Regions from separate parts of the Bacillus sp. C1 genome, predicted to be linked through region 2. Evidence: predicted binding sites of a transcription regulator. Region 2 holds the regulator's gene; each other region holds the start of a gene.
The links. Region 2 encodes Rex, which represses fermentation and respiration genes when NADH is low (regulators of the CRP and FNR family bind a similar motif). Its sites were predicted from a motif close to TTGTGAAATATTTCACAA; they were not measured.

Region 1 (3,217 bases), on a different contig from region 2:
GTGTCTGCAGTTACATGCGGCGGTACCGTCATGACAAATTGCGGATCGACAATTGCTACGTCTGGTGTTAATTCATAATCAGCAAGTGGGTATTTTATATTGTTCTTTTTATCTGTAATAACTGCAAATGGTGTCACTTCTGATCCTGTCCCTGATGTTGTTGGAATCGCAACAAATTGTGCCTTATTTCCAAGCTTCGGATATTTACATGTCCGTTTTCTTATATCTAAAAACTTTTGCTTAATTCCAAAGAATGTTGTTTCTGGGTGTTCATAGAAAAGCCACATTCCTTTTGCTGCATCCATTGCTGATCCGCCGCCAAGCGCAATAATTACATCAGGTTTGAAACTTCTCATCATTTCAGCACCTTTAAAAACGGTTTCATCCGATGGATCTGGCTCTACTTCAAAGAACACTTCCACTTTCACATCATTTGTATGTTTACGTAAATAATGAGTTACTGTATCCACATAACCATGCTCAACCATTCCAGGATCCGTTACAATAAATGCGCGTGAAATATTTGGCATATTTGCTAAATATCCTGTCGCATGTTTTTCAAAATAGATTTTGGGTGGTAACTTGAACCACTGCATATTCTTTTTTCTGCTTGCAAGTCTTTTTATATTCAATAGATGCGTTGCCGTTACGTTTTGAGAAACCGAGTTCTTTCCATAGGAACCGCAGCCAAGTGTAAGCGATGGAACAAATGCATTATATATATCCCCAATTCCACCCTGTGATGATGGTGCGTTTACAATGAGACGGCACGCTTTCATACGTAAACCAAATTGCTTTTGTACTTCCTTATTTGTCGAATGAATAACCGCCGAATGTCCTAAACCCCCTAGCTCTAACATTCCCACGCAATGTTTGAATCCTTCTTCTAATGAATTTGCTTTCACGCAAGCTAATACTGGGCTTAACTTTTCACGAGACAATGGATACTCTGCACCTACTCCTTTAATTTCAGCCACAAGCATCTTTGTATCTTCTGGTACAATAATGCCCACTAATGCCGCAATATAACAAGCTGATTTTCCAACGATATCACTATTTACTGCACATGTATTTTCATTAATGACAAGCTTCTCTAGTTTTTTACATTCATCCTCTGTTACAAAATAACAATTATTGGCCCTCATTTCTTCTTTCACATCATTGTAAATTTCTTTGTCTACAATGATCGCTTGTTCAGAGGCACAAATCATACCATTATCAAATGTTTTTGATAAAATCAAATCATTTACAGCACGCTTTACATGTGCTGATTTTTCTATATAACAAGGTACGTTTCCCGGTCCTACGCCTAGAGCTGGTTTACCAGTAGAATACGCTGATTTCACCATTCCTGCGCCTCCAGTTGCTAAAACGAGTGCAACACCTTCGTGATTCATTAATTGCTTTGTTGCCTCAACAGAAGGTTTTTCGATCCATTGAATACAGCCCTTTGGCGCACCGGCCTTCACTGCTGCATCGCGTAACGTTTTTGCCGCTGCGACCGAACAGTTTTGTGCGGATGGATGAAATGCGAAAATAATCGGATTTCTTGTTTTCATTGCGATTAACGCTTTAAACATCGTTGTCGAAGTCGGATTCGTAACTGGTGTTACCCCAGCAACTACACCGACTGGTTCTGCGATTTCTATGATTTCTTCATGAGGATCCTCATGAATGATTCCTACTGTTTTATCCCGTTTCATACTGTGCCAAATATATTCAGTGGCAAAAATATTCTTGATGCATTTGTCTTCATATACACCGCGCCCAGTTTCCTCAACAGCCATTTTCGCAAGTGGCATATGTTGGTCTACACCTGCAAGTGCCATTTCATGTACAATGTTGTCAATTTGCTCTTGTGTAAAATCCTCTAATGCTTGTAATGCTACCTGACCGTTCTTCACTAACGTATCGATCATTTCTGTTACTTTTTGCATCTCATTTACAACTTTCTCTTTGACTACCATGTGACTTCCTCCTATTCTGCTATACGGTCTATAAACGTCCCTCAGGGTCTTAATAAGTCCCAATTAGCATAAAAAAATAGAATTACTCTTCCTACATGAACCTCTTCATTTGTGAAGTTTTTCACAAATGAACGTATGAAGCATCATTTCATGAATTTACTATACACGAAATATTTTAAATTGTGCGTGTCTATTTTGTGAAACTTTTCACAAAATATTTTTTTAAAAAGCACTGCCTCTTTAAGCAGTGCCCTTTCCTTATGCCAACGCTTGTGCTAAATCTTCAATCAAATCTTCGCCATCTTCAATGCCGACAGAAATACGAATTAATGTATCAGTAATGCCTAACTCTTTACGACGATCTGCCGGAATAGATGCATGTGTCATTTGTGACGGAATAGAAATTAAACTTTCAACTGCTCCTAAACTTTCAGCAAGTGTAAAGTACTGCAATTTTTCAAGCACGTTGTTTAGCGTTTCTTCACTATCTACATCAAATGAAATAATTGCACCGTAACCGTTTGCTTGCTCAGTTGCTAATGCATGATTTGGATGTGATTCAAGACCTGGATAGTATACTTTATTAACTTTTGGATGATTATTTAAAAACTCAGCAATCGCACGTGAATTTGTTTCATGTTCTTCCATACGAATTCCTAATGTTTTTAAACCACGAAGTAATAAGAAGCTATCTTGTGGCCCAAGAATACCACCTGTTGAGTTTTGAACAAAATGAAGGTCTTCTGCTAATTGTGGACTATTTACAACAACTAATCCAGCGACAACATCACTATGTCCGCCTAAATATTTCGTTGCGCTATGAAGAACAATATCTGCTCCTAAAGAAATCGGTGACTGCCAATACGGCGTCATGAATGTGTTATCAATAATTGTGAGTAGTCCTTTTTCTTTTGCAAATGCGGAAATTTGCTTAATATCTGTAATTTTTAATAATGGGTTTGTTGGCGTTTCCACATAGATTGCTTTTGTATTTGAACGAACTGCTTCGGCTACTTTGTTTATATTTGTTGTATCAACAAATGTATGCTCGATCCCAAAACGATTCAATATTTTTGTAATCACGCGATATGTTCCGCCGTATACGTCATCTGTTAAAATGACATGATCTCCTTTTGAGAACAACATAATCGTTGCTGTAATAGCAGCCATCCCTGAACCGAAAGCAAATCCTGCATGGCCGTTTTCAAGTACAGCGATCATTTCTTCTAATGCTGAACGCGTCGGATTTC
Region 2 (3,217 bases):
CATACATTCTGATGCAGTTATCAGGCATTGTTGGATTACCACTTCTTCTGAAAACTGGACTATATGATAACAGGGGGTTCACTAGAGAAGAAAAACTACAAATACTAACTGGACACTGGGCAATCATTAGCTTTTTCATCGCATTATGCATTGTACTTTTGCTCCTCAGAACAGACATTCGCGATCGGCACTTAAATACAAAACGTGCTACTATTCCTGCCACAATTGGCTGGATCTTTATTGGTTTCTTTTTAGCTCTCTTTTCTCAAACGATTGCAGGTACAATCGAAATGCACTTACTAGGCATAAAGCCAGGTTCTGAAAATACAGCACAGTTAATGGATATCGCAAGGACGACACCTTGGTTCCTGATTGTTATATCAATAATCGGTCCTATTTTAGAAGAGATTGTCTTTAGAAAAATCTTATTTGGTACACTTTATAAAAAATTCAACTTCTTTATCGCTGCAATTATTAGTTCCCTTGTGTTCGCAGCAATTCACTTTGATTTTACGCATCTACTGGTCTATACTGCCATGGGTCTTGTATTCGCCTTCTTATATGTGAAAACAAAGCGAATTATCGTTCCTATTATGGCTCATGTTGCAATGAATACATTAGTTGCAATCACTCAAGTAATAATAAGTAACGATCAAATACAAGAAATGATTAAAAAAGCAGAGCAAATGCAAGGATTTATCGGAGGATTTTAAAATATGAGGAACTCACCATTGTTCATGTCAGCACTGTATTTTCTTCTTGGATGTGTCTTTACACGTTATGCAATCACGAACGTTACAGATACAATCTGGAACTTTTGGACACTGCTGTTTGCTGTTATGGCGACAATTGACTTTAATTTGGCACTTCGACTTCTCTTAATAAAATTCACAAAGAAAAAGCCACAATAAAACGCAGAGGGATTCCTCTGCGTTTTATTGTGGATAATTTTTCAAAAAATAAACTAATGTTTGTAATTCTACAGCTAAATCAATATGATGAATTCTTATATTTTCCGAAACATTTAATCGTGCTGGTGTAAAATTTAAAATCCCATGTATATTTGTTTCGGCCAATCGATCTGCTACAGTTTGTGCAACAGTAGCAGGTACTGTTAATATTGCCACTTGTATATCATTTGTTAAACGCTCTTCTAATTCGTCTAAATGATATACAGGGATTCCTCCGATTTCTTTTCCAACTTTCTCTTCATTGACATCAAAAGCCATTTCAATCTTTGTATTATTATTTTTCGTGAAATTGTAATGTAAGAAAGCGGTCCCTAAATTACCTACTCCAATAAGCGCTACACGTGTTATATCATCTTGATCGAGCGTTTCCCGGAAAAATGATAGTAAATAATTCACATTATATCCATATCCCTTTTTCCCTAACGCTCCAAAATATGAGAAATCTCTTCGAATTGTTGCCGAATCTACTTTTACAGCCTCACTCAATTCTGCTGATGAAACACGTTGCTTACCAGAAAGCGATAAGTTTTGGATAAATCGATAGTATAGAGGCAATCTTTTGGCAGTGGCCTGTGGAATCTTCTGCTGATCCATGTAATCTCTCCTCTCTTCCTATCTTTGTTCATAGACTGAAAACAAATACAGAAGTTTAGCACTTATGACTTTCCTTGTATAATAGAGAAAAGACTTCTCTCTTTATTTTAAACTATACACTATTTTTAGTATGATTGAGAAATATAAACATGGCAAAGTTAAGAAATTAGTTGAGGTGAAAACATTGATTTTATTACAAGTGAACGGGCTTTCAAAATTATACGGTGCTGAAACAATTCTTGCAAACATTAAATTGGAAGTTCAAACAAAAGATCGCATTGCACTCGTTGGTCGAAATGGTGCTGGAAAATCTACATTATTAAAAATAATTGCCGGCGAATTATCCCACGATGGTGGAGAAATTATAAAACCGAAAGATGTTTCGATTGGGTATTTAGCCCAAAATACTGGTTTAGAAACTTCTTTAACAATTTGGGATGAAATGCTTACCGTCTTTACACATCTAGAGCAAATGGAAAAGAAACTTCGAAGGTTAGAACAGGAGATGGGTAAAGAAGAGAACTTTTCAAATGCTACTACATACGAAAGATTACTCGCTGATTATGATCAATTACAGTTAAACTACAAAGATCAGGGGGGGTATCAATATGAAGCTGATATTCGCTCCATTTTAAGTGGGCTTGGTTTTCCTATCGAAACACACCAAACAACAATTTCTACGTTAAGTGGTGGTCAGAAAACGAGACTTGCTCTTGGTAAACTACTATTAACTAAACCAGATTTACTCATTTTGGACGAGCCAACAAACCATTTAGATATCGATACACTAACATGGCTTGAACAATATTTACAAGGCTATCCTGGCGCTATTTTAATCGTCTCCCATGATCGCTACTTTTTAGATAAGCTTGTTACACAAGTATATGAAATTTCTAATAAAGAAAGTAGACGATATGTTGGAAATTATAGCAAATATTTAGATTTAAAAGCTGCATTATATGAACAAGAAATGAAACGTTATGAAAAACAACAAGAGGAAATTGCTAAGCTGGAAGACTTTGTTCAAAAGAACATCGCCCGTGCTTCTACAACAAAACGTGCTCAAAGCCGCCGTAAGCAATTAGACCGAATGGAATTACTAACTAGGCCCTTAGGTGACTCTAAATCTGCATCGTTCCACTTTGACATCGAAAAACAAAGCGGAAATGACGTATTACAGGTAAAGGATGTTTCAATTGGGTATGACAAAGAAGCAGTTATCGAGCATGTAAATATGCGTTTGACCCGAGGAGATAGTGTCGCACTAGTCGGTCCAAATGGTATTGGAAAATCTACATTATTAAAATCGATTGTGAATAAGTTGAAGCCGTTAAGGGGAGAAGTTTCTTTCGGTTCAAATGTATCCATTGGATACTATGATCAAGAACAGGCAAACTTAACATCATCTAAGCGTGTTTTAAACGAGCTATGGGACGATTATCCGTTAGAACCAGAAAAAGAAATTCGCACGATACTCGGTAACTTTTTATTTACAGGGGACGATGTATTAAAACCCGTATCTTCCCTAAGTGGTGGTCAAAAAGCACGATTAGCTCTGGCAAAATTGATGATGCAAAAATCTAATCTACTCATTCTCGATGAGCCAACAAACCATCTTGATTTAAATAGTAAAGAGATTTTAGAAAATGCCC
Region 3 (3,217 bases), on a different contig from region 2:
CAGCGGTTGTAACGGAAACATGTAAATCATTTGAAATCGATGGTAATAAACCAACGCTAATAAATTCAGTTGTCCCAATGCCAAATGCACTAATCGCTAGTGCTAATAAAGCAAACATACTTCTTCGATTTGTTTGAACACCTGAAGAAAGTGCCGTATATGAACTCAATTGAACTCCTCCTTAATGCGAGAAATCCAATCATAATAGTGTGATAAAAAGGCCCTTTTATCTTGTGATACATATAATGTTACTGCTCTTAACTGCTATTATGAATGGTTTCATTCTTATTTGAAAGAACGCACTTGAAAGTACGATAGGTACCTAAAAGTAACTTAGGTACCTTTTTGTAACGTACTACTCATTTGCCTCTTACGTATGCTATTATGAAACATGTTCAACATAAAAAACAGTACGTACTTTTAAGTTCTATAGGCACTAAAAAGTAACATATGACTATAAAATACTCATTAAAGGGGGTTGTAATATATGAAGAAATACAATATTCCTGTAGAAGCAACCTTAGAAGTAATCGGCGGGAAATGGAAAGTTGTTATTCTTTGTCACTTAACAAAAGGGACAAAAAGAACGAGCGAACTAAAACGTTTAATGCCCGGTATTACCCAAAAGATGCTTACACAACAATTGCGTGAATTAGAAGAAGACGGTGTTATTCAAAGAAAAGTATATAATCAAGTTCCACCAAAAGTTGAGTATTCCCTTACCGACTACGGTTGGTCCTTAGAAGCGATCCTTGATTCCCTTTGCACTTGGGGAGAATGCCATCTCGAGAAGAACGGAAATTCCTCGATGCTCCTATCGCAAGGAAATCAATCCTAACCAAAAAAGGAAAAAAGAACAGTCATCTGCTCATTTTTCCTTTTTTTCTATCTATTTAAGTAACAGTAAAATAAAATATATACTCTTTTCCCTTGCTAATACTAGGTTACAGACTCAAATTCGAATAATTAGAGATCATTTTTATGTTAACATGAGTGTATATAGTATATAATATAAGATATATTATATACACTTTCCGATAAAGGAACTTTCTATTATACGGACAAGCCATGTATCGGTCAGTTCATAAATAACAGGTAAGAAATTATGGTTTTGGATTTATGACCAAGTTACTACTCACAGTCATAAATTTAAAAGCATTTTATTGCGTTTTGTGAAGAGTTGTATAAACTTTTGCTAACGCTTACCTGCTAATCGGGAATGTTTATTCCTAAAAAAATAAGAGTATTGCTATCGTAAAGGAGAATTGGAGATGCCAGAAACTATGACGCAAACAAAGCCTGAACAAGAATCTTTACAAATTTCTGCTAGCCAAGGACAACTTGATGTACTTGATCAATTGTTAAAACCTGAGGTACAAGAATCATTAACTACACTAGTAGAACAGCTTCCAAAATTAACTGAGCTTGTTAACATTTTAACTAAGTCTTATGACTTCGCTCAAACTGTTGCTACTGACGAAGTATTAAAAAGTGACACTGTTGGCGCAATCCAAGAGATTGTAGAGCCTGTAAAAGATACAGTGAAAAGCATGGCTGCAACTGCAATCGAAGCGAAAGATCGCGCTGATGAAAGCACAGAAGTTATCGGTCTTTTCGGTCTGTTAAAATTACTAAAAGATCCACAAGCACAAAAAATGTTCCGCTTTGTCAATGCTTATCTTCAAATTAGTGCAGAACGCAATAATAAATAATTTATCTTATAACAACAATTAGTAAAGACGGGGGATATCATACTATGTCAAAACAAATTGTCATCTTAGGCGCTGGTTATGGCGGTCTTCTTGCTGCTTTAAACGTACGTAAATACTACAGCAAATCAGAAGCACAAGTTACAGTGATTAACCAATACCCAACACACCAAATTATTACAGAATTACACCGCTTAGCAGCAGGTAACGTTTCTGAGCAAGCAATTGCAATGCCTCTTACAAAACTTTTCAAAGGCAAAGACATCGATCTTAAAATTGCAACTGTTGAGTCATTCTCTGTAGATAAAAAAGAAATCAAACTAGCTGGTGGCACTACTTTATCTTACGATGCACTTGTAGTTGCTTTAGGAAGTAAAACTGCTTACTTCGGCATTCCAGGACTAGAAGAAAACAGCATGGTATTAAAATCTGCTGCTGATGCAAACAAAATCTTCAAACACGTTGAAGATCGTATTCGCGAATACGCAAAAACAAAAAATGAAGCTGATGCTACAATCTTAATCGGCGGCGGCGGATTAACTGGTGTTGAGCTAGTTGGTGAACTTGCTGACATTATGCCTAAACTTGCAAAAAGCCACGGCGTAAATCCGAAAGAAGTTAAATTACTTCTTGTTGAAGCAGGTCCAAAAATCCTTCCAGTATTACCAGACGATTTAATTGCACGTGCAACTACTAGCTTAGAAGCACGCGGCGTTAAATTCTTAACAGGTCTTCCTGTAACAAACGTTGCTGGCAATGAAATCGACTTAAAAGACGGTCAAAAAATCGTTGCAAATACATTCGTTTGGACAGGCGGCGTACAAGGTAACCCATTAATCGGCGAATCAGGTCTTGAAGTAAACCGCGGTCGTGCAACTGTTGATGCATACCTACAATCTACTTCTCACAAAGACGTATTCGTTGCTGGAGACAGCGCTGTTGTCTTCGGTCCAGAAGGTCGTCCATACCCACCAACTGCACAAATCGCTTGGCAAATGGGTGAGTTAATTGGATATAACTTATACGCAGCACTAGAAGGCAAAGCATTCGAAGAGTTTGCACCAGTAAACTCTGGAACACTTGCAAGTCTAGGACGTAAAGATGCTGTTGCAACAATCGGAGCAAGCTCAACTCCACTTAAAGGCTTACCAGCATCATTAATGAAAGAAGCAAGTAACGTTCGTTACTTATCACACATTAAAGGATTATTCAGCTTAGCTTACTAATCCAAGTAATTAGCCCGAATCATGGTTCATCATGATTTGGGCTTTTTTATTAAAAAAAACTTTCTTTTTTGGGCAAAATAGAGCATCCGCTCATGCATAGAAACGGTCCATTCCCTTTTCTATCCCATACCATGTTTACAACAAAAGGAGCGAATAAGTGCAAGACCCCTTTTTTCTTCGAAGCAGTGCTTTGTATTATAAAGACTAAGGAATTTTATACACATCATTTTTTTGTAAATACTAGATAATCTCTTTCTTTTTGAGAGGAAGAGGTTATCTACT

Region 1: adhE (bifunctional acetaldehyde-CoA/alcohol dehydrogenase) is a predicted target of Rex. The motif match lies at 2,163-2,180, and genes of this name have one in related genera.
Region 3: ACX5JI_RS14655 (DUF1641 domain-containing protein) is a predicted target of Rex. The motif match lies at 1,171-1,188, and genes of this name have one in related genera.

Annotation. Positions count from the first base shown of each region.
Region 1 covers NZ_JBTMZT010000001.1:295,240-298,456, reverse strand. The annotation lists gene adhE (bifunctional acetaldehyde-CoA/alcohol dehydrogenase) at 1-1,967, opposite strand, end outside; gene ACX5JI_RS01505 (bifunctional cystathionine gamma-lyase/homocysteine desulfhydrase) at 2,226-3,217, opposite strand, start outside.
Region 2 covers NZ_JBTMZT010000024.1:3,661-6,877, reverse strand. The annotation lists gene ACX5JI_RS26115 (CPBP family intramembrane glutamic endopeptidase) at 1-713, shown strand, start outside; gene ACX5JI_RS26110 (YdiK family protein) at 717-911, shown strand; gene ACX5JI_RS26105 (redox-sensing transcriptional repressor Rex) at 936-1,565, opposite strand; gene ACX5JI_RS26100 (ABC-F family ATP-binding cassette domain-containing protein) at 1,750-3,217, shown strand, end outside.
Region 3 covers NZ_JBTMZT010000004.1:165,658-168,874, forward strand. The annotation lists gene ACX5JI_RS14645 (MFS transporter) at 1-118, opposite strand, end outside; gene ACX5JI_RS14650 (winged helix-turn-helix transcriptional regulator) at 488-838, shown strand; gene ACX5JI_RS14655 (DUF1641 domain-containing protein) at 1,272-1,712, shown strand; gene ACX5JI_RS14660 (NAD(P)/FAD-dependent oxidoreductase) at 1,757-2,935, shown strand.